2 regions of the Achromobacter pulmonis genome follow, and region 1 is predicted to be linked to the other one. Evidence: riboswitches for the same ligand, from Rfam matches in the RefSeq annotation. Region 1 holds a riboswitch; the other holds the start of a gene.
What was found. A riboswitch is a leader RNA that binds a small molecule or an ion and turns the genes downstream of it on or off. The one in region 1 is predicted to bind glycine.
Positions count from the first base shown of each region.

Region 2: linked by a shared signal. The riboswitch ahead of gcvT (glycine cleavage system aminomethyltransferase GcvT) and the one ahead of K2W61_RS18090 (D-amino acid dehydrogenase) in region 1 are both predicted to bind glycine.

Region 1 covers NZ_JAIFOT010000001.1:3,930,815-3,942,635, forward strand. The annotation lists gene K2W61_RS18080 (sulfite exporter TauE/SafE family protein) at 1-311, shown strand, start outside; gene K2W61_RS18085 (LysR substrate-binding domain-containing protein) at 378-1,307, shown strand; gene K2W61_RS18090 (D-amino acid dehydrogenase) at 1,447-2,676, opposite strand; glycine riboswitch at 2,721-2,807, opposite strand; glycine riboswitch at 2,809-2,898, opposite strand; gene ampC (class C beta-lactamase) at 3,034-4,278, shown strand; gene K2W61_RS18100 (3-hydroxybutyryl-CoA dehydrogenase) at 4,309-5,298, opposite strand; gene K2W61_RS18105 (NAD/NADP-dependent octopine/nopaline dehydrogenase family protein) at 5,301-6,398, opposite strand; gene K2W61_RS18110 (AraC-like ligand-binding domain-containing protein) at 6,508-7,500, opposite strand; gene K2W61_RS18115 (spinster family MFS transporter) at 7,663-9,069, shown strand; gene K2W61_RS18120 (CopD family protein) at 9,161-9,586, shown strand; gene K2W61_RS18125 (hypothetical protein) at 9,623-10,699, opposite strand; gene K2W61_RS18130 (hypothetical protein) at 10,752-11,195, opposite strand; gene ppk2 (polyphosphate kinase 2) at 11,414-11,821, shown strand, end outside.
Region 2 covers NZ_JAIFOT010000001.1:2,549,958-2,561,778, reverse strand. The annotation lists gene gcvP (aminomethyl-transferring glycine dehydrogenase) at 1-1,723, opposite strand, end outside; gene gcvH (glycine cleavage system protein GcvH) at 1,816-2,193, opposite strand; gene gcvT (glycine cleavage system aminomethyltransferase GcvT) at 2,293-3,393, opposite strand; glycine riboswitch at 3,474-3,594, opposite strand; glycine riboswitch at 3,628-3,722, opposite strand; gene K2W61_RS11760 (ZIP family metal transporter) at 3,803-4,696, opposite strand; gene K2W61_RS11755 (superoxide dismutase) at 4,724-5,338, opposite strand; gene K2W61_RS11750 (BaiN/RdsA family NAD(P)/FAD-dependent oxidoreductase) at 5,525-6,727, opposite strand; gene K2W61_RS11745 (arginine/lysine/ornithine decarboxylase) at 6,745-9,006, opposite strand; gene K2W61_RS11740 (hypothetical protein) at 9,276-9,728, opposite strand; gene K2W61_RS11735 (GNAT family N-acetyltransferase) at 9,846-10,367, shown strand; gene K2W61_RS11730 (diguanylate cyclase) at 10,381-11,622, opposite strand; gene K2W61_RS11725 (GNAT family N-acetyltransferase) at 11,784-11,821, shown strand, end outside.

The sequences.
Region 1 (11,821 bases):
GCAGCGTGCCCACGCTTTGGTGCACCTTGCGCGGCTTCAACAAGGACACGCAGCGTGCCGTGATCCAGAACTTCAACCTGTCGATGCTGGCCGTGACCATGGCCACCTACCTGGCCACCGGCATCGTCACGCGCGACATGGCGCCCATGTTCGCGGTGGTGGCGCCGGCCATGCTGATTCCCACGCTGCTGGGCACGCGCCTGTACATCGGGATCTCGGAAGTCACGTTCCGGCGGCTGGTGCTGGGGCTGCTGACGTGTTCGGGGCTGACGCTGCTGGCGTCGTCGCTGCCGCGCCTGCTGGCGCATTGACGCCGCGTTGACCCCAACGTCGCGCCACGCTATGGTCGCCTGATCATCAAATCCGGCTTGAAGATCATGACCTCCACCCGCATGCTGCCCGGCACGCGCGCGCTGCGCACTTTCGAGGCCGCCGGCCGCCTGCTGAACTTCACCCGCGCGGCGGACGAGGTCGGCCTGACCCCCGCCGCGGTCAGTTACCAGATCAAGGAAATCGAGGACCAGCTCGGCCTGGTGCTGTTCACCCGCACCAGCCGCAGCATCCAGCTGACGCCCGCCGGCGCGGAACTGCTGCGGGCCGCCACCGACGCGCTCGACGGCCTGCGGCGCGCCGTCGGCCGCGCCCGCCGCATGGCGCGCGGCCCCGGCCACCTGCGCCTGTCGCTGGAGGCGCGTTTCGCCACCCACTGGCTGCTGCCGCGCCTGGCGCGCTGGCGCGCCGCGCATCCGGAGCTGGAGCTGAGCTTCGACATCAGCGAACAGGTACGCGATTTCGAGGCCGACGACATCGACGCCGCCATCCGCTTCGGCGCCGGCCGCTACCCGGGGGCGCGGGCCGACCGCCTGTTCGCCACGACGCTGGCGCCGGTCGCCAGCCCCGCCTTGCTCGCCAGCGGCCCGGCCATCGCCGCGCCGCAAGACCTGGCGCACTATCCCTTGTGCCATATCGACTGCGTGGTCGACGGCATGGCCTGGCCCGATTGGAAAGCCTGGATGGCCGCAGCCGGCGTTGCCGGCTTCGACGATGGCCGCAGCTTGGCCTTTCCGGATTCCAGCCACGTGGCGCAGGCGGCGCTGGACGGCAGCGCCGTGGCCCTGCTGGAACCGGCCCTGATCGAAGCCGACCTGGCCAGCGGACGGCTGGTCAGGCTGTTCGACCGCGAGGTCGGCATGGCGCCGGATTTCGCGTATTACCTGGTGTACCCGGAGGGCAGCGCCGATGATCGGCGCCTGGTGGCTTTGCGGACCTGGCTGCGGCAAGCGGCGCAGCATCTTGCCAGCGCCTGACCCGCGGGGCACGCCAGCGACAAATGGCGCCTGATGATGGGGCGCATTGGCCTGCGCGCCGGCTAGGACGTGACGTCCTGGCGATGGACGCAAACGAGGTGTGCGTACGCCGTTGCGCCGATCGCCTCATGGAACAGGTTCAAGACCGTCCCACGCCGTCCCGCACGCTCACCGCCAGCATCTGCGCCGTTGCCGCCGACAGCGTCCAACCCAGGTGCCCGTGGCCGGTGTTGTAGAACACGCCCGGCCGCTTGCCTGGTCCCACGCGCGGCATCATGTCGGGCATCATCGGCCGCAGACCGCACCACGGCACCACGCGCGCGGTGCGTACGCCGGGAAAGTGGCGGCGGGTCCAGTCCACCAGCGGCTGGATGCGTTCGGCGCGGATGTCGAGGTTGAAACCGTTGAACTCGGCGGTGCCGGCCACGCGGAAGCGGTCGCCCAGGCGGCTGGTGACGATCTTGGCGGCCTCGTCCAGCAGGCTCACGCTGGGCGCGGCGGCCTGGCTATCGGCGTCATCCAGGTGCACGCTGATCGAATAGCCCTTGACCGGATAGATGTTCAGCCGGTCGCCCAACTGCCTGGCGAACCGGCGGCTGGCGGCGCCGGCGCAGATCACGATGGCGTCGGTCTCGTGCGGCTCGCGCCGCGTGCCGTCCTCGCGCGCGACGTCCAGCACGTAGGGCCGGCCGTCGCGGCTGATGGCGCGGATGTCGGCGTCCTGCTCGAACTGCACGCCGCGGCGCACGCAGGCTCGCGCCAGCCCACTGGTGAACTTGTGGATGTCGCCGGTGGCGTCGGACGGCGTGTAGAAGCCGCCGTGGCAGGGCGTGCGCAGCGTGGGCTCGATGGCGCGGATTTCCTGCGGCGTGACCGCGTGCCGATCCAGCCCGCCTTCGCGCAGCAACGCATTGGCGCGGCGCGCGGTCTCGAAGCTGGCGGCGTCGTGGTAGATGTGCAGGATGCCGCGGCGCTCCAGGTCGAAATCGATGCCTTCTTCCTCGGCCATGGCATACAGGTGCCGGCGCGCCTCGATCGCCATGCGCGTGGTGGCGATGGTGTTCTGGCGGTAGTTGCGGATCTGCCCCATGAACTGCACCAGCCACGAATACTTGTGCCAGCTCGGGCGCGGGTTCAGCAGCAGCGGCGCGTCATGGCGGCCGAGCCAGCGCAGGCCCTTCATGATGGTGGCGGCGCTGTTCCAGACCTCGGCATTGCTGGCGGACAACTGGCCGCCGTTGGCGTAGGAAGTCTCCATGGCGGGATAGCGCTGGCGGTCGTAGACGGTGACGTCGTAGCCCAGTTTGCTCAAGGCATAGGCGGACGTGACGCCGGTGATACCGGCGCCGATGATGGCGATGCGGGGCATGATGGCTCCAGATGGCGTGGCCACGACCCGATGATCGTGGCACCCCATCTGTCTCTGTACCTGAGAGCTTCACCCGGGCGCGGCGGCGCGGGTTCCCCTTCGGTGGGCGCCAGGCGCCTCTCTCCAGATTGTCTAGACCGCGCAGTCCTGTTGCCTGAGAGTTTCCGGGGCGGTTGCTCCGTCGGCGCCCGCCACGGGGCGGGACTCTTCTGCGGGGTTTTGAATCGACGAGGTGAGGATAGCCAAAATCCGTCGCGCGCGGGACCCAGGGTTAATACCAGGGTGGTGCGGGATTGGCTCTACACTGGGCGCCGACTCCGCCGGCACGGGCCGGCCCCAGCGATAGGACGATCCCGCATGCGCGCTCCGGCAACGCCCCGCATTTCCCTGTTGATTTCCGCCCTGGTGATGGCCCTGGCGCCGGCCGCCATGCTGGCGGCGCCAGCCACGGCTTCCCCGGCCACCGCGCCGTCCAGGGCCGGTACGCCCGTAGCCGGTACGCCCGTAGCCGGTATGCCCGCCAAGGCCGATCGTGCCACGGCTGCCGTCGACGCCGCCGTCGCCGAGGTCATGCGCCAGTACGGCATCGCCGGCATGGCCATCGGCGTCAGCCACAACGGCGAGCAGCGCTTCTTCAACTATGGCGACGCCTCGCGCCAGCCGCGCCGCGCGGTCTCCAGCGACACCCTGTTCGAGCTGGGATCGATCAGCAAGACCTTCACCGTCACGCTGGCCGCCTACGCGCAGGCCAGCGGCCGTCTGTCGCTGGACGACAGCCCCGCCAAATGGCTGCCCGAACTGCAAGGCAGCGAATTCGCCAGGCTGACGCTGGTAAACCTGGCCACGCACACCGCCGGCGGCTTTCCCCTGCAAGTGCCGGGCGCGGTGCAGAACACGGCGCAACTGATGGACTACCTCAAGGCCTGGACGCCGCGGTATGCGCCTGGCACCAAGCGCACCTACGCCAACCCCAGCATCGGCATGCTGGGCGTGGTGGCCGCGAGGGCATTGGGCCAGCCCTACGTCGCGGCGCTGGAGCAGGATCTGCTTCCCAAGCTGGGTCTGCGCGACACCTACCTGGAGGTGCCGCCACGAAAAATGGCTGACTACGCCCAGGGCTACGACAAGCAGGACGCGCCGGTGCGCGTGAATCCCGGCGTGCTGGCCAACGAGGCTTATGGCGTGAAGTCCAGCGCCCGCGACATGCTGCATTTCGTCGAGATCAACCTGGGCACCGCGCCGGTCGACGCCACGCTGGGGCGCGCGATCGCCGCCACCCACACCGGCTACTACCAGTTGGGCGCGATGACGCAGGATCTGATCTGGGAGCAGTACCGCTATCCGGTGTCGGTCGACGACCTGGTGCACGGCAATTCCGCCCAGGTCGCGTTCGAGACCCTGCCGGTCAAGGCGCTGCGGCCGCCGCTGGCGCCGCAGCAGGCAGCGTGGATCAACAAGACCGGCGCCACCAATGGCTTCGGCGCCTACGTGGCGTTCGTGCCGGCGCGCAAGCTCGGCATCGTGATCCTGGCCAACCGCAACTATCCCAACGAGGCGCGGGTGCGGCTGGCGCTTCAGGTGTTGAAGACGCTGGCGCCCTGAACGCCACGGACCCGAGGCGCCGGCCGCCCTTCAGGATGCGGCGGCCGCCTTGGCGCCATCGAAGGTCGGCAGCAACCCCATGATCTCCAGCCGCGCGCACAGCTCGCCCAGCCGCCGCAGCTTGTACGCCTCCACATCCACGCCGGCATAGTCGTAGAAGCCTTGCCCTTCGCGCAGGCCGTTGCGGCCCTGTTCCATGTTGCGCTCGATGATGGGCGGCGCCGCGAAACGCGCGTCGAGCGCGCCCGACAGGTAGCGCGAGGCATAGTAGAGAATGTCGCCGCCGCCCCAGTCGATGAACTCCAGCAGGCCCAACACCGAGAAGCGCAGGCCGAAGCCCAGCCGCACGGCGGTGTCGATGTCCTCGGCGCTGGCCACGCCTTCCTCGACCATGCGCGCCGCCTCGTTCATGGCCAGCGCCTGGATGCGCGGCACGATGTAGCCGGCGGCGGGCGCGCACTGCACCGGCGTCTTGCCGGCCAGGCGCAACACCGCCAGCAGGTCCTGCAAGGCAGCCGCGGTGGTGCGCGGGCCGGGGCTCACTTCCACCAGCGGGATCAGGCAGGCGGGATTGAGCCAGTGCGCGTTCAGGAAGCGCCCCGGCTCGGGCACCATGCCGGCCAGCTCGGTGACGAGAAAAGTCGAGGTGGTGGAGGCGATCACGCTGTCGGCCGCGCAGACGCGGCCGAGCCAGTCGAAGGTCTCGCGCTTGACGTCCAGCTGTTCGGGCACGGCCTCGAACACCACGCGGGCGCGGGCCAGATCGCCGGCCGCCTCGTCGCGCGCGACCAGCCGCACCCGGCCCAGCGCGGTTTCCGCCTGGGCCGCGTCCAGCAGCCCCAGCCGCGTCAGCGTAGCCATTTCGCGCCGCAGTCCGCCCTGCACCGCGGCGAAATACTCGGCGCGGGCGGCGCGCGGCTTGATGTCGATCAGCGTCACGTCCAGCCCCGCATGGATGTACGACAGCGTGATGCCGATGCCCATGCGGCCGGCGCCGGCCACGCACAAGGTCCCGTCCATGCTCATACCCCCCGGGCCAGCAGCGCGGCCATCGTGTCGCGCGAGAACTGCGCCAGCCCCAGCGACTCCAATGTGCGGCCCTCGGCGTACAGGTCGCGGCCGGTCACGGCAGCGGCCACGTTCAACAGGCCTAGCGCCACCGGCGTGGGTACGCCGGCCCAGCGTCCCAGTGACACCAGCAACGACAGGCCCAGGCGCGTGTCCTCCAGCATGTAGCGGTGCGTGGCCAGATCGATGGCCTCGCGCCAGTCGCCGCTGTCGGTCAGTTTGCCGTGGGCGCCGCGGCCGTACATCCACTCATCGCCCGCGCTGGCGTAGTGGTCGGCCAGCGGGAAGTGCGGCGCGGCGTAGCCCAGCGCCGCGCGGATGGCGATGCGCTCGGCGTCCAGGGCGTCGGTCACGCGCCGGATCGACGGCTGCGTGCCTTCGTTGTGGATGTCCCAGCGCTCGAAGTGTTCGAGCGGACCGGCGTTCATCAGGATCAGCGGCGGATGGATCACCGGGCCGGCGTTCATCAGGGCGCCGGACAGCGCGTCCTCGACCGGCTCGATGCTGGGATAGGCCTGCGCCAGCGTCTCCAACGCCGGGCCGGCCAGCCGGCTCGGAAATACCCCGGTGGGCAGGCGCGTGGCGTAGGCGCTGATGACGACCCGGTCGCCATGCTTGCGCGCCAGGTAGGGCAGGGTGCCGGTCTCGGCGAAGGCGACCTCGGCCGGATTGCCGGCGTCGCGCAGGGCGCGGGCGAACAGGTAGCTGCCGAAGGTGCCGGGAGGCAGGAATACCACCTGGCCGTCGCGCAGGTGCGGCGCCAGCTCGGGCGCCAGCGCCGCGTGCGCGGTGGATGGCAATGGAATCACCAGCAGTTGCGCGTCTTCGGCGGCGCGGGCCAGGCCGGCCGCCAGTTCGATCTGGCCGGGCGCTTCGCCCAAGGCGATATGGCGGGTGCCGCGATAGTCGGTGACGGCCAGGGCGCCGGCGCGGCGCAGGCTGTCGAATGCCGCCGCATCGCGGCGCCACAGCCGCACCTGATGCCCTTTTTCCGCCAGGTCGGCGGCCGCCGCGTAGCAGCCGTGGCCGCCTCCAATTACCCCGATACGCATGATCAAGCTCCTTCGAGAGAGCCTTGATGCTAGCGGCGGCGCGCGCGCCGGACTGCGCGGCAGGCGCAAGCGGAATACGGAATCGGCAAGGGAATGCGCGGCGCGCGCCTCAACAGGCGCGGGCGCGGCGCCGCCTGAGCGTGTCGGACGGCAGGCAGCCGTAGCGTTTGCGGTAGTGCGTGGCGAAATGGCCGAAGCTGGTCACGCCGCAGCGCAGCAGGATGTCGGTGACACTGTCGCCGTCGCCCGCCTCGGCCAGCGCGGCGTGCGCCAGCGCCAGGCGGCGGTTGCGCAGGTAGTCGCTGGGACTTTGCTGCAGGAATTGCGTGAAGCCATTCTGTAGTGTGCGGATCGACACGCCGCAATGCGCGGCCAGCTCGGGCAGCGCGATGGGCGCGTCGATGTGGTCTTCGATGTAGTCGCGTGCGCGCCGCACGTGCAGCGGCAGCGGCTGGCGCCGGTCGGCGCGCAGCGCCTCGGAGTAGTTGTGTGGCAGCTGCATCAGCAGCAGCGAGATGAGGTAATCGGAAAAGCCCGCCGCCAGCGTCTGCGTCACCCCTTCGATGGCGGGATGCTGATACAGCCGGCACAGGTAGGCCAGCGTTTCCTGCACCGCCGCCAGGCCGGCCGAGCCGGGCGCGGCCTCCAGGTCGAACACCAGCGCCTGCTTGAGCGGGCGCTCCAGCAGCTGTTGCAACTGGCGTTCCAGCGCTTGCCGTTCGACCCGCAGGATCAGGCTGCGGCAATCCTGGCCGATGCGCAGGATGCTGCGCTCGGACGGCGACGAGATGGTCAGGCCGCCTTCGCGCAGGGCGGCGCTGCGCTTGCCCAGCGTGACCTGGCCGGCGCCTTGCAGCGTGACGCGCACCAGGTAATAGCGGGCGATGTCGCCGGCGTCGATCTCGACCTCGGCGCCATAGTGCAGGTCGAACAGCGCGGCGCTGCCGAAGAACACGCCGTACAGCCGCGATTGCAGCGGGTCGCCGCGCGCCACGCACATGCGGTGCGACCACAGGTGCTGGCTGACCTGGTCGGTGATCTCGGAGAGATTGCCCGAATTCAACAGGCAATGGCGTTGCAGCGGATAGGTATCGTGGAACATGCTTTCCTGCGCCCCGGGAATAGCCGTTGCGCGCCCGGTATAGAGCCGGCCGGCGCAAAGGCCTACAACAGATGCAGCCATCGGAATGGCGAACCAGACAGCGGGACGCCGCCGCCGCCTCGACGCGGCCGGCGCGATCCCATTGCGATACAAGGGAAAAACATGACGGGCGATACCGGAACCGACGCGGTGCAAAAGCGCTATGCCTATGAGTGGTATGTCGTCCTGATCTGCATGCTAGCGTACATATTTTCGTTCGTCGACCGGCAGATCCTGGCCCTGATGATCGAGCCCATCAAGCGCGACCTGCAGCTCTCGGACACCCAGTTCAGCCTGCTGCACGGGCTGGCTTTTTCGCTGTTCTATGCCTTCATGGGCATTCCCATCGCGCTCTTGGCCGACCGCTGGTCGCGGCCCCGCATCATCGCCATCGGCGTGGCCTTCTGGAGCCTGGCGACCGCCGCCTGCGGCCTGTCGAAGAGCTTCGGCCAGATGTTCCTGGCGCGCATCGGCGTGGGCGTGGGCGAGGCCGCGCTGTCGCCGGCCACCTATTCCATGCTCAGCGACATGTTCCCGCGCCATAAGCTTGGCCGCGCGGTCGGCATTTATTCGATCGGCTCGTTCATTGGCGGCGGCCTGGCGTTCCTGATCGGCGGCTACGTCATCGACCTGCTCAAGAGCGTCGACAGTGTGCATGTGCCCGGGGTGGGCGCGCTGCGGCCATGGCAAGTGACGTTTTTCATCGTCGGCCTGCCGGGCGTGCTGGTGGCGTTGCTGATCCTGCTGACCGTGCGCGACCCGCAGCGCAAGGGCCTGCGCCACGATGCCGGCGGCGGTGTGCGGAAACCGGCGGCTGGCGACGTGTTCCGCTTCCTGGGCCACCATCGCGGCACCTTCTGCTGTCATTACCTGGGGTTCTCGTTCTACGCCATGATCCTGTTCTGCCTGCTGGGCTGGACGCCGGCCTTCTACATGCGCAAGTTCGGCCTGTCGCCGGTGCAGGCGGGCTACATGCTGGGCACGGTGGTGCTGGTGGCCAACACCGCCGGCGTTTTCTGCGGCGGCTGGCTGATGGACTGGCTGGCGCGGCGCGGCCATGACGATGCGCCGCTGCGCGCCGGCGTCATCGGCGCGATCGGCATGGCGCTGCCGGCCGTGGCCTTTACCCAGGTGGACGGGTTGTGGCTGTCGGTGGGCCTGCTGTTGCCTGCGATGTTCTTCGCTTCGTTTCCCATGCCGACTTCCACCGCCGCCATGCAGATCCTGCCGCCCAACCAACTGCGGGCCCAGGTATCGGCGCTGTTCCTGCTGATCTCCAACCTGGTCGGGCTGGGCCTGGGCACCACGGCGGTGGCGCTGTTGACCGATCGGGTGTTCCACAATCCGGCGGCGGTCGGGCATTCCATGTCACTGCTGATCGGCGTGGCCACGCTGGCATGCATCGGCCTGCTGGCGGCCGGTTGCGGCAAGTACCGCCGCAGCCTGGCGCGGGAAGAGGGCGAGCGCGCCACGCGGGTTGTCCCGGCGCCGGCCGCGCCGGCCCGCGCGCCTGTCGGGCAGACGCCGTGATGTCCCGATGCCGGGCGCGGCCTTTGCCATCGCGCAAACTCAGGCGGGCGGTTCAGCGCTGATGCGCGCCGCTCGGGCGATAATCGCGCGCATGACCTACCAACTTCTCAAAATGCTGCATGTCGCCGCCGTGGTTGCCTGGCTGTGCGGCTCCCTGTTCGTGTCGCTGTTCCTGCTGTCGTCGCAACCGCCCGACAGCGACGAGGCGCCCAAGGAACGCAAGATGCTGGGCGCGCTGCGCCGCTGGACCCTGTGCGTGACCACGCCGGCGATGGTGCTGGCCTGGCTGGTCGGGTTGCATCTGGCGGTGACGTTCGGCTGGTTCGCCATGACCTGGATCTGGATCAAGATCGCGCTGGCGCTGACGCTGTCGGCCTTGCTCGGGGTGCAGAGCGCGGCGCTGCGGCGCCAGGCGCAAGGCAGCGCCCGGCGCGCGCCGTTGGTGGACCTGTACGCGCCGTTCACCGTGATCGCGGCGGCGGTGATCGTGACGCTGGTGGTGGTCAAGCCATTCTGAACGAATGTTCCGGGCCGCGCCGCCGCGCCGTCCGCGTCAGCGCAGCGCCGACATCAGGCTGTCGAATTGCTGCGCTTCCAGCCGCGCGCGTTCCGCGGTCAACTGGCGCACGGCCAGTTGATGGGCGCGGAAGCGGTCGAGCAGGCTGTCGCGATCGAACACGATCTCGTTGCCCGCCACGCGCCACGAGCGGCGGTTGTCGTCGAGCAGGTTGATCATCTGCGCGTACTGGTCCAGCATCTGGCGCTCCAGTTCCCAGTTGCGCGCCAGCGAGGCCTTCTGCCGCGGCCGCGCCTTGATCGCGCCCTCGACCATCTGGTTCTTCTGCTGCTCGCTCAGATCGAGCGAACGGAGGATGGCGGGCACGTCCGCCAGCAGCCGCTGGTTTTGCTGGCTGTATTTCTGCACCACGTGTTGCGCTTGCTCCAGGATCAGCCGGCTCTCGATCAGGCCGCGGTCGCGCGCGAGCCGGTTGGGGATGAACAGCTCGGACAGCCGCGCCTCGTCCAGTTCGGTCACGTAGGCGCGGTACTGCGCCACGTGCTGGCGCAGGATGATCTTCATGCCGCGCTCGATTTCGCCGTACATGCCATGGGCCTTGGGCGTGGTGTCGATGTCCGGTATATCGCCGGGCGGATTGTCGGGCGCGTCGAGCACCGCGCGCATCCATTCGCCGGTGCGGCGGAGCTCGGCCATGGCGGTCGCCCTTTGCGCGTCGCGATAGGCGCCCAGGCCGGCCAGGACGGCGCCCGCCACCAGCAGCACCAGGCCGGTGGCGAACGCGATGCGCATGCGGTGCAGCGGCGTGCGCAGGCGCTTGAACGGCGACAGCGCCAGGATCGCGACGATGGCCGGCAACAGCAGCATCAGCGCGCAGCCGATCGCGGCGCCGATCCGGTAGCTGAGCGTTTCGGCGGCGTCGCCCGGCGCCGGCGTGTTGCGGCCGCTGAGGACCAGCAGGGCCAGCCACAAGCCGATGTACAGGAACCCGGTGGCGGCGCGCAGCGCGGGGCTGGGCCGTGGCGCTGCGGGGCGAGCGGGGCGAGCGGGGGGCGCGAAGATCGGCGTGTCGGCGCCCGGCGGACTCAGGGTGGGTTCTCTACGCGTGTCCACGATGGGCGGCGATAATGAAATATTTGGTATTGGATGTTACAGTGCGGGCGTATCAGGCGCAATGCGGCTCACGCTTCCAGATTATCCATTCGCCTTCGCCGGCGAAGTGGCGCGGGCCTTGCGCGATGGCCGCCAGCCCCGCGCGCAGCGCGCGCGGGTCCCGGTCCGGCATGTGCCGCAGCAGGGCCGCCGGCAAGGCATCGGGGTCGAGGTGCTCCAGGCTGAACTCCACCGCCATCAGCGTGCCCGCGTCGCGTACCCGGATGTACCAGAGGCTCTCCATGTAGTCGCCGTACCATGGGTCCGGAAACAGCGCCGGCGTGAAGCGCAAGCCGAATTCGCAGATGTCGTTCCAGGGCCAGGACTGGCGCCGGCCGCCCGCGCCATCCGGGCCGAGCGCGCGGGTGAAGCCGGCTTCGTCGAAGCGGATGGTTTCGGCATAGGGATCGGGCGGGACGGGCGGACCGGCGAACAGGCGTCTGAGCAGCGACCACATAGGGCAGAAGGGGCAACGTCGATGGCTGCAGTGTAGCGGCGGCCATGGCGTCCCGGCAGGCGCTGCGCAAGAGAGATTGCCGCAAGATTGTTACAAGCATTGATACACATCAATCCTGTGCGTCGCGGTGCGCGTTAGGGTTGAGGTTTTTCCTGACGGGTCGCCGGCGACTGCCTGGCCATCCGGCATCGCCCCCACGCGCAGCAAGGACAGTACTGATGACAGACAAGACCCCGCAAGTTTCCGAGCAGAACCCGGCCGCCGACGGCCAGGCCGCGACGCGTCCGCAACGTCCCGCCAAGCGCACCGCCCGCGCGGCGCGGTCCAGCGCGTCCGGCGCCGCCAAGGCCGGCCAGGCGGCAGTGGCCGCCAATGGCGCCACCGCCGCGCGCCGGCCCGCGGCTGGCACCGCCTCGCCCGCCGCCATGCCCGCCATCGAGCCAGCCATCCAGGCGCACAAGCGCGTCAATGCGCGCGCGACCGCGGCGCGCCAGGAAACCACCGCGGTGCTGGCCGACATCGCCCGCCGCTATCGGGTCGGCGACTCCGGCGAGGCGCACGCGGCGTTGCGCTCGGTGATCGAGGAACTGTCGCCCGATGACGCGATCGCGGTGCAGCGCGCGCTG
Region 2 (11,821 bases), 1.4 Mb from region 1:
CGGCGTATTCGCCCTGCGCGCCCGAGTTGGGCTGCAGGCTGATGTTGTCGTAGCCGGTGATTTCGCACAGCGCGGCCGACAGGCGCGTGATCAGTTCGTCGTAGCCCTTGCTCTGCGCGGCGGGCGCGAACGGGTGCACCAGCGCGAACTCCGGCCAGGTGATGGGAATCATCTCGGCCGTGGCGTTCAGCTTCATGGTGCACGAGCCCAGCGGGATCATGGTGCGGTCCAGCGCCAGGTCCTTGTCGGCCAGCTTGCGCAGGTAGCGCAGCATGTCGGTTTCCGACTGCACGCTGGAGAACACCGGATGCGTCAGGATGGCGCTTTCGCGCGCCACGGCGGCGGGGATGCCGCCGGCGGCCTGGGCGTCGAGCGCGTCGACGTCCAGCTCGACGTCATCGCGCTCCAGGCCGGCGGCGAACACATTCACCAGCGCCTGCAGGTCGGCGGCGGTGACGGTCTCGTCCAGCGACACGGCCAGGCGCGCGCCGTCGATGCGGCGCAGGTTGATGTGCTCGCACTCGGCGGCGGTAATGATGGCCGGGGTGGCCGGGCCGGTTTCCAGCAGCAGCGTATCGAAGAAGGTGTCGTTGGCGACCTTGACGCCGAGCTTGACGAGTTCGGCGCGCAGGATCGCGGTGTAGCGCTGCACGCGCTCGGCGATGCGGCGGATGCCGGCCGGGCCGTGCCAGACGGCGTACATGCCGGCCATCACGGCCAGCAGCACCTGTGCGGTGCAGATGTTCGAGGTGGCCTTCTCGCGGCGGATGTGCTGTTCGCGCGTCTGCAGCGCCAGGCGCATCGCCGGGTTGCCCTGGGCGTCCTTGGACACGCCCACCAGGCGGCCGGCCATGTTGCGCTTGAAGGCGTCCTTGCAGGCCATGAAGCCGGCATGCGGGCCGCCGAAACCGAACGGCACGCCGAAGCGCTGGGCCGAGCCGATGGCGATGTCCGCGCCCCACTCGCCCGGCGCGGCCAGCAGCGCCAGCGCCAGCAGGTCGGTGGCCACCGCCACCACCGCGCCTTGCGCGTGGGCGGCCTCGGCCAGCTGGCGGTAGTCGGCCACCGAGCCGGTGCTGTGCGGGTACTGCAGCAGCACGCCGAAGCATTGCGGCAGGCCGTCGGCCTCGTCGCCGACGGCGATCTCGATGCCCAGGCCCTCGGCGCGCGTGCGCACGACTTCGATGGTCTGCGGATGCACGTGGCGCGAGATGAAGAACACCGGGCTCTGCGACTTGGCGCTGCGGCGCGCCAGCGTCATGGCTTCGGCGGCGGCGGTGCTTTCATCGAGCAGCGAGGCGTTGGAGATGTCCAGCCCGGTCAGGTCGGCGACCATGGTCTGGTAGTTCAGCAGGGCCTCCAGGCGGCCCTGCGAGATCTCGGGCTGGTACGGCGTGTAGGCCGTGTACCAGGCGGGATTCTCGAGAATGTTGCGCAACACCACATTGGGCGTCTGCGTGCCGTAGTACCCCTGGCCGATGTAATTGCGGAAGACCTTGTTGCGGCCGGCGATCTGCTTCAGTTCGGCCAGCACGTCGGCTTCGCTGCGCGACGGCGGCAGCGCCAGCGGCGCCTGGCTGCGGATCTTGGGCGGCACGACTTCTTCGATCAGGGCGTCCAGGCTGGGGCTGCCGATCGCGGCGAGCATGGCGGCCTGGTCGGCGTCGGAGGGGCCGATGTGGCGGGGAATGAAGTCGGTGTGGGTGTCTAGGGCGCGCGACATGGGAGGGATCTCGGGATGGCGGTGTCGTCGGAGGGACGGACGGTGATGCATGGGCGGGCGGCGGCGCCAGCGCCGCGCCCGCCCCGACGGGCTTAGCCGTTGGCGACGGCTTCGTAGCCGGCCGCGTCCAGCAGCTTGTCGGCATCGGCGGCGTTGACCGGCTTGATCTTGAAGATCCAGGCGGTGAAGGCCGATTCGTTGATCAGGTTGGGGTTGCTTTCGAGTTCGTCGTTGAACGCGACGATTTCGCCGGCCACGGGCGCGTAGATGTCCGAAGCGGCCTTGACCGACTCGACCACGCCGGCGGTCTCGCCCGCGTTCAGCTTGGCGCCGACCTTGACGTCGCCGACGAAGACCAGGTCACCCAGCTGGTCCTGGGCGGTATCGGTGATGCCGACGACGAACACGTCGCCTTCGGCTTTGACCCATTCATGGGACTCGGTGTACTTGCGATCGGTGGGCAGACTCATGGGAGCTCCTGGGGGGATTCGGATGGAGAAAAAGTGTTGCGCGCCTCGCGCCCGCGGCCGCGGCCCCAGGGGGCCGGCCGCCAGCGCGAAGCTTCGAGTTTACGAGTGTTCGACGGCTTTGCCGTTACGGACAAACGGCAGCTTGCAGACCAGGGCGGGCACCCACTTGCCGCGGATGTCGACTTCGACCGTATCGCCGGCGGCCACGCCTTGCGGCAGGCGGGCAAAACCGATCGACACGCCAAGCGTCGGCGACATGGTGCCGCTGGTGAGCTCGCCCATGCCGTGCTTGGTGCGCACCGCCATGTGGGCGCGCATCACGCCGCGCTCCTGCAGCTTCAGGCCGACAAAGGCGGCCGGGGTGGCGAATTGTTCCAGCGCGTCGCGGCCGATGAAGCGGCGCTCGGGGTTCTTCAGCGACACCGTCCAGGTCAGCGCGGCTTCGCCCGGCTGGGTCAGTTCGTCCATGTCCTGGCCGTACAGGTTCATGCCCGCTTCCAGGCGCAGCGTGTCGCGCGCGCCCAGGCCGGCCGGACGCACGCCCTGGGCCGCCAGGTCGCGCCACAACTGCACTGCCTCGGCGGCGGGCAACACGATTTCGAAGCCGTCTTCGCCGGTGTAGCCGGTGCGCGCCACCAGGATGTCGTCGCCGACGCGGGCGGCCACGAACGGGGTCAGCGGCTCGCTGGCCGCCTGCCAGGCCGGACGCGCGGCCCAGACCTTGGCGCGGGCATTGGGGCCCTGCACGGCGATCATGGCCAGGTCGCGGCGCGGCGTGATGGTGACGTCGAACTTGCCGGCCTGCTTGACGCGCTGCATCCAGGCCATGTCCTTGTCGGCGGTGCCGGCATTGACCACCACGCGCCATTGGTCGGCGGCGAAGAAATACACGATCAGGTCGTCGATAACGCCGCCCTGCGGGTTCAGCATGCAGGTGTAGAGCGCCTTGCCGGGCACGGTCAGCTTGGCCACGTCATTGGCCACCAGCCGCTGCAGGAAGGCGTAGGCATCGGGGCCGACGATGTCGGCGTTGAGCATGTGCGAGACGTCGAACATGCCGGCATCCTGGCGCACCGCGTGGTGCTCTTCCAGTTGCGAGCCGTAGGCCAGGGGCATATCCCAGCCGCCGAAATCGACCATGCGGGCGCCGGCGGCGATGTGTTCGTCGGCCAGCGGGGTGCGTTTGAGGGGTGCGGACATGCGCGGGTACTCCGGAGCGGCTGCGGGGCCAGGGTTACGGAATGCCGCCAGGGGACAGATGCCCGCCCAACGGCTGAATTTTCCGCCCCTCTGTCCTTTTGCCTGAGAGTTGCCCCGCGTGGCGGGTTTGCACCTTCGGCGCCTGGTCTGCGCGCGATGCCCTGATGGGTTGCGGCGCCAGGTCTCTCCAGAGTGCTGCTTTGCCGCGTCCACGCGGTGAAAACCGGGACAGGGCAAACATGCGCGGTATGGGATACCTGAGCGATTCCGGGCGAATTGCGCCTTCGGCGGCGACCGGGTGAACGGCCGCTCTCTCCCGCAACATGCGTGACAGCGCCGAAAGCATACCGCGAAACGCCGCCGCGTTGTTGATCGGCGGCCACCGGACGGCCGCCGCCCGCCATGGGCTTCAGCCCAACGCCGTATCCAGCAGCATCATCAGCACGAAGCCCAGCATCAGGCCGCAGGTGGCGTAGACCTCGTGCCCCTTGCGGTGCGATTCGGGAATGATCTCGTGGCTGATCACGAACAGCATGGCGCCGGCGGCAAAGCCCAGCCCCCACGGCAACAAGGCGGCCGACCAGCCCACCACCGCCGCGCCCAGCACCGCGCCGACCGGTTCGACCAGCCCGGACAGCATGCCCAGCGCCACCGCGAACGCGCGCTTGTAGCCGGCCGCGATCAGCGCCACCGCCACCACCAGCCCTTCGGGAATATCCTGGATCGCGATGCCGGTGGCCAGCGCGGTGCCGCGCAGCGGATCGTTGCCGGCGTAACCGACGCCAATGGCCAACCCCTCGGGCAGGTTGTGCAGCGTAATGGCGAAGACGAACAGCCAGGTGCGGCGCAGGCGGTGCGCTTCGATGCCCTCGCGGCCCTTGATGAAGTGTTCGTGCGGCAGCAGCCGGTCCATCAGCAGCAGCGCCGCCGCGCCCAACAGGATGGCGGCGCCCACCGTCAGGCCCGCGCCCCACGGGCCGGCGCCCTGCGATTCGGCCGCCGCGATGCCCGGCGCCACCAGCGAGAAGGCGCTGGCCGCCAGCATCACGCCGGCGCCGAAGCCGAACATGCCGTCCTGCACTTTCTGTGGAATGGTGCGCGCGAACAGGATCGGCAGCGTACCCGCCGCGGTGGCGCCAGCGGCCACCATGCCGCCCAGCAGCGCGTCGGCCACGTGCGGCGCGTGCCCGTTGAAGTAGACCCACATCTGATACAGGCCCAGGCAGGCGACCAGCACCGCCAGCGTCCAGACACTGACGCTGGTGGCCGCGGGCCGGATGCGATGACGGCTGAAGGTATTCATGGACCGCTGCCTCCGCGCAATGCCGGCTCAGCCCACGGCGGCGGCGTAGCGGCGCGCCACCTCGGGCCAATCGATCACATTGTAGAAGGCGCCGATGTATTCCGGCCGACGGTTCTGGTACTTCAGGTAGTAAGCGTGTTCCCACACGTCCAGCCCCAGGATCGGCGTATTGCCCTGCATCAGCGGGCTGTCCTGGTTGGCGCTGCTCTCGACCGCCAGCTTGCCGCCCGGCGTCACGCTCAGCCAGGCCCAGCCGCTGCCGAAGCGCGTCAGCGCGGCCTGGGTGAAGGCGTTGCGGAAGGCGGCCAGGCCGCCCAGTTCGGTGTCGATGGCGCGGGCCAGCGCGCCGTCCGGCTCGCCACCGCCGCGCGGCGACATCACCGACCAGAACAGGCTGTGGTTGGCGTGGCCGCCCCCGTTATTGCGTACCGCGCCGCGGATGGCCTCGGGCAGTTGGTCGATGCGCGCCACCAGCGCGTCGACCGGCTCGTCGGCGGCGATGCCGGCGCCCTCCAGCGCGGCATTCAGGTTGTTGACGTAGGCCTGGTGATGCTTGCCGTGGTGGATCTCCATCGTCAGCGCGTCGATATGCGGTTCGAGGGCATCGCAGGCGTAAGGCAGGGGCGGCAAGGTATAGGCCAAGGCGGTCTCCGTCGGGCGACGCGGCCGGGGCTGGCGCACGTCTGAATTTTAGAAATACAAATGATAGGTATTTTTATTTAATACCACAACGGCCATGTTGCAATGCCTGTCATGCAGACAGGCTAAGGCGCGGACATCGCATCCGCACGCAGCATGAACCGTGCCCGGGAAAGGCGTCTGGAAAGCCTAGAGCGCCTTGCCGCAGGCCACGCCGCTGGCCCAGGCCCATTGGAAGTTGTAGCCCCCCAGCCAGCCGGTCACGTCCACCGTCTCGCCGATGAAGTACAGGCCGGGGGTGGTGCGGGCCTGCATCGACTTCTGGTCCAGGCCACGGGTGTCGACCCCGCCGCGCATGACCTCGGCCTTCTTGTAGCCGGCGGTGCCGCTGGGCACCAGGCTCCACTGGTGGATGTCCTGCGCCAGGGCGCGCAGGGTTTTGTCCGGCGCGTCGGCCAGGCGCAGCGCCGCCAGGCCCGGCTTGCCGCCCTGCTCGGCCAGTTGCAGCCAGCGGTCGGCCAGGCGCTTGGGCCACAGGCCGGCCAGCACCGTATGCAGTTGCTGCCGGTTGCCGGACTTGGCCGCCAGCAGTTCGGCGGCCAGGTCTCGCCCGGGCGCCAGGTCGATGACGATGGGCTCGCCCGGCTTCCAGTAACTCGAAATCTGCAGAATCGCCGGACCCGACAGCCCACGATGGGTGAACAGCAGGTCTTCCAGGAACTCGCCGCGCGCCTTGCCCTGGCCGGTCGCCAGGTTGACTTCCAGCGCCACGCCGGACAGTTCCGACAGCGGCTGCCACTGCGCCGGGTCGAAGGTCAGCGGCACCAGCGCCGGCCGCGGTTCGACCACCTTCAGCCCGAACTGGCGTGCCAGTTTCAGGCCGAAGTCGGTCGCGCCCAACTGTGGAATCGCCATGCCGCCCGTGGCCACCACCAGCCTGGCGGCGCGGATCGCGCCCTGGTTGGTGCGCAGCTCGAAGCCGGCATCGCCGTGGGCCACCTCGGCCACCTGGCAGCCCATGCGCCACTGCACCCCGCCGGCATCGCATTCGGCGCGCAGCATCTCGATGATGGACTCGCTGGAATCGTCGCAGAACAACTGGCCGCGATGCTTCTCGTGCCAGGCGATGCGGTGGCGCTTGAGCAGCGCCAGGAAATCCTGCGGCGTATAGCCCGCCAGCGCCGAGCGGCAGAAATGCGGGTTGTCGGACAGGAAGTTGGCGGGGCCGGCGCCGAGGTTGGTGAAGTTGCAGCGGCCGCCGCCGGAGATGCGGATCTTCTCGGCCAGGCGCTCGGCGTGGTCCACCAGCACCACCCGCAGGCCGCGCTGCCCGGCGACCGCGGCACACATCATGCCAGCGGCGCCGGCGCCGAGAACGGCGACATCGAACATCAAGACTCCAGGCCCGCTCAGTCTTCGATCAGGCAATCGACGTAGTAACGCTTCTCGCCGTCCGGGCCCACTTCGTCGGCCAGGCCGTGGATGTAGGTTTCGAAGCCGGGGAAGCGTTCGTTGAACTCACGCGCGAATTGCAGGTACTGGACGATGGTGCGGTTGAAGCGTTCGCCCGGGATCAGCAGCGGGATGCCCGGGGGATACGGCGTCAGCAGCACGCCGGTGACGCGGCCTTCGAGCTGGTCGATGTCGACCCGCTCGACCTCGCGGTGGGCCATGCGGGCGAAGGCGTCGGACGGCTTGAGCGCCGGCACCATGTCGCTCAGGTACATCTCCGTGGTCAGGCGGGCCACGTCGCGCTCGCGATAGGCCTCGTGGATCTGCTGGCACAGATCGCGCAGGCCCATGCGCTCGTAGCGCCGATGGCCGCGGCAGAAGTCCGGCAGGATGCGCCACAGCGGCTGATTGCGGTCGTAGTCGTCCTTGAACTGCTGCAGCGCGGTCAGCAGCGTGTTCCAGCGGCCCTTGGTGATGCCGATGGTGAACAGAATGAAGAACGAATACAGGCCGGTCTTCTCGACCACCACGCCGTGCTCGGTCAGGTACTTGGAGACCAGCGCGGCCGGAATGCCGGTTTCGCCGAAGCTGCCCGACATGTCCAGCCCCGGCGTGATGACGGTGGCCTTGATCGGGTCCAGCATGTTGAAGCCTTCGGCCAGGTCGCCGAAGCCGTGCCAGTGGTCGTTGGACTCCAGGATCCACTCGTCGCGGTTGCCGATGCCTTCGGACACCAGGCGGTTCGGGCCCCAGACCTTGAACCACCAGTCGTTCTTGCCGAACTCGGACTCCACCTTGCGCATGGCGCGGCGGAAATCCATGGCTTCGCGGATGCTTTCCTCGACCAGCGCGGTGCCGCCCGGGGGCTCCATCATGGCCGCGGCCACGTCGCACGACGCGATGATCGCGTACTGCGGCGAGGTCGACGTGTGCATCAGGTAGGCTTCGTTGAAGACGTTGCGGTCCAGCTTGCGGGTCTCGGATTCCTGCACGATGATCTGCGAGGCCTGCGAGATGCCGGCCAGCAGCTTGTGCGTGGAGTGGGTGGCGAACACCATCGCGTCCTGGCTGCGCGGGCGGTCCTGGCCGATCGCGTGCATGTCGTGATAGAACTCGTGGAACGACGCGTGCGGCAGCCAGGCTTCGTCGAAGTGCAGCGTGTCGACGTAGCTGCCCAGCTCCTTCTTGATCATCTCGACGTTGTAGATCACGCCGTCGTAGGTGCTCTGCGTCAGCGTCAGGATGCGCGGGTTCTTGTTCACCGCCTCGCGCGCGAACGGGTTGGCCTCGATCTTCTTGCGGATGTTGTCCGGGTGGAACTCTTCCAGCGGGATCGGGCCGATGATGCCCAGGTGGTTGCGCGTCGGGCGCAGGAACACCGGGATCGCGCCCGTCATGGTGATGGCGTGCAGGATCGACTTGTGGCAATTGCGGTCCACCACCACCACGTCGCCGGCGGCGACGTTGGCGTGCCACACCACCTTGTTCGAGGTCGAGGTGCCGTTGGTCACGAAGAAGCAGTGGTCGGCGTGGAAGATGCGCGCCGCGTTCAGCTCGGACTCGGCCACCGGGCCGGTATGGTCCAGCAGTTGGCCCAGTTCGTCGACGGCGTTGCAGACGTCGGCGCGCAGCATGTTCTCACCGAAGAACTGGTGGAACATCTGGCCCACCGGGCTCTTCAGGAACGCCACGCCCCCCGAATGGCCGGGGCAGTGCCAGGAATACGAACCATCCTGCGCGTACTTGACCAGTTCACGGAAGAACGGCGGCGGCAGGCTGTCCACATAGCTGCGGGCTTCGCGGATGATGTGGCGCGCCACGAATTCGGGGGTGTCCTCGAACATGTGGATGAAGCCGTGCAGTTCGCGCAGGATGTCGTTCGGAATGTGCTCCGAGGTGCGCGTCTCGCCGTACAGGTAGATCGGGATGTCGGCGTTGCGGAACCGCAATTCGCCGATGAAGGTGCGCAGGTTCTTGATCGCGCTGGCCACGTCCTCGGGCGAGTCCACGTCGAACTCTTCGTCGTCGATCGACAGGATGAAGGCGCTGGCACGGCTCTGCTGCTGGGCGAACGAACTCAGGTCGCCGTAACTGGTCACCCCGATCACCTCGACGCCCTCGGCCTCGATCGCCGAAGACAAAGCACGGATACCCAGACCGGACGCGTTCTCGGAACGATAGTCCTCGTCGATGATGAAGATGGGGAAGCGGAATTTCATGCAGGCGCTCCTGGGGGCAAGGCGAATCGGACCGGGTTGGCGGACGCGAGTGTACTTCTAGTGAAAAACCGTCTGATGACAGGCGGGCGCGAGGTTCCCGCCGGCGGCGGGAATGGCGGAATTGTAGGGCGGTTTTCCCCCGGGGCCGGCCAACCTCGAAAAGAACCGTCCACGCCCCCCCGGCGCGGGGGTTTTCCCGGCGGCGGCGGCCACGCCGGGCGCCGGGGCCGCGATGGCGGCAGACTGGGCGCGCGGGAGGATGGCCAGGCCTAGCGCAGGGTAACGTCGCCCCCCGCCGCCAGCGCCGCCAGGAAGCGCTCGAAGTACGGCGGGATGGCTTCGGCGGCGCCATAGCGGATGCGCCGTTCGACCTTGGCAATGGCCCCAAGGCAGACCTCGGCCTGCGGCGCACCGCATACCAGCACCACCGGGTCCTCGTCGTCGCAGACTTCGTACAGCCCGCCATGGGCCCGCCGCACCACCTCGTAGAGATAGGCGGCGGCGCCGACGGTCTGCATGGGGGTGAGGGACAACTTGCCCAGATGCGCGGCGTCGAGCACGTCATCAAGGGCATGGACGCTCGACACGGAATAGTCGAGCCCGGCGCCGGCCTGACCGGCGGCCTGGACGAAATCCTGCGCGGCATGGGCCACGCGCGCCACGAACTCTTCCTGGACCTCGTCGCGCTTGGCGTCCTGGTTTATCTTGAGGAAACCGAACATCATTGGCTCCTGTGTGAAAACCGCAAGCGGCGTTGACCCCATTATAGGCAGCCTGCCCGCCTATACTGGCCGCGCGCGGCCTCGACCGTTCCCAATTCCCAACACTCGCTCCGCTCCATGAATCCCGCTCCGCTCGTCAGACGCCTTACCGCCGAGGATGCCCCCGCCCTGCGCCAGTTGCGCCTGGATGCGCTGCGCGAAACCCCCGAAGCGTTCGGATCGAGTTACGAAGAGGAACACACGCTGACACTGGCGGACATCCGCGCCTGGATCGTCCCCGTGGACGACAGCGCCATGTTCGGCGTATTCGTCGGCCAGGCATTGGCCGGCATCATCGGGGTGGCCCGGCAGCGCAAGCTGAAGATGCGCCACAAGGCGCATGTCTGGAGCGTATACGTGGCGCCGGCCTGGCGTGGCCAAGGCCTGGCGCGGCTGTTGCTGCAGGCGGCGATCGACCACGCCGCCGCCATGCCCGGCGTGCGCACGGTGCTCCTGAGCGTCACCGCCAACAACACCGCCGCGTGCCGGCTGTACGCCAGCCTCGGCTTCGAACAGTATGGTCACGAACAGGAAGCCCTGTGCGTCAACGGCACGCTTTACGATGAACTGCTGATGGCGCTGCCCTTGCCCGGCCGCTGAACTGCCGCGCCGCTCAGGCCGTGCCCGCGCGCCGCCTTGCGCCGTAGGCGCACACCTGATTGCGGCCGCCGTCCTTGGCCTTGTAGAGCGCCTGGTCGGCCGCCTTGATGACCGCGTCCGGCGCGCGCAAGGCCTCGCCGCGCTCGGCCACGCCGATGCTCACCGTCACGCGCAGCGGCCGCGCATTGCGGCCGGCGCGCACGCCGCGCCGGCGCAAGCCGAGCTGGTCGGCCTTGGGGCGCGCCGGCTTGTCGCGCAGGCGCATCTGGTAGGCCTCGATGGCGCGCCGCACCGTTTCCAGGTGCGGCATCGCCTCGACCGCGGTCTTGCCCGGGAACACCAGCGTGAATTCCTCGCCGCCGTAGCGATAGGCGTAGCCGCCGCCCGGCACGCGGCGCAGTTGCGCCGCCACCATGCGCAGCACCTGGTCGCCGACGTCGTGCCCATGGGTGTCGTTGAATACTTTGAAATGATCCACGTCGGCCATGGCCAACGTATAGACGCGGCCCATGCGCTGCAGGCGCTCGTTGAGCGCGCGCCGCCCCGGCAGGCCGGTGAGTTCGTCGCGGAAGGCCATGTGATAGCCCTCGTGCGCCAGCGAAATGGACAGCGAGGTCAGCGCGGCGGCGGCCATCATGGCCAGTTCGATGCCATGCTCGGCGCCGCGCGGCAGCGCCCAGGCCATGCAGACGAAACCCAGCCATTGGCCGGCCTGCTGCGGGCGGCCATAGCGCAACAACAGCAGGGTCAGCGTCAAGCCGGTCAGCAGCAACGCCGCCAGCGCCTCGAACGGCACCCCCAGCCGCGCCAGCACGCCCTGCACCGCCAGCTCGCCGAACAGCTGCGACACACCTTCCTTGCCGGCCAGCGCAATGGCGGCCACGCCCGCCGCCATCAGGCCTAAGCGGGCCGCCAGGTCGCGCAGCATGCCCGCGCGTTCCGGCCACAGCGCGTTGATGCTATAGGCCAACGACCACCATACCAGCGCCGGCCCCAGCGCCCAGGGCGCCTGGCGGGCCAGCGTTGGCCACACGGCCACGGCGGCCAGCACCGCCAGCATCAGCGCCAGGGTCTGCGAGCGCTGGTACATCAGGCAAATGGCCGCCCCCACCAGCGCCATGACCCAGGGCACGAACGGCATGATCAGGGTCAGCGCCGGCGGCCACTGGCGCCACAGCAACAGCCCGACCGCCGCCATCACTGGCAGCGCAGGGTAGAACAACAGGGGCAGCCAGGGGATATGGGGGTAACGCACGGATAGGGCCTTGCTCACGCTTGCTGAAATGACGTCGCCAAATCGGCAAACACATATGTCATTTTACGGTCGCCCCCGCAGGTTCTTTAGCGCATTGCCCGCAGTTCCCGGCCGCGCGCGGCGTGCTATGTTTTGCGCTCCGTCCCCGAGGAAAAGAAACCATGCGCATTCTGGTCAACATCGACGTGCCCGACCTCGA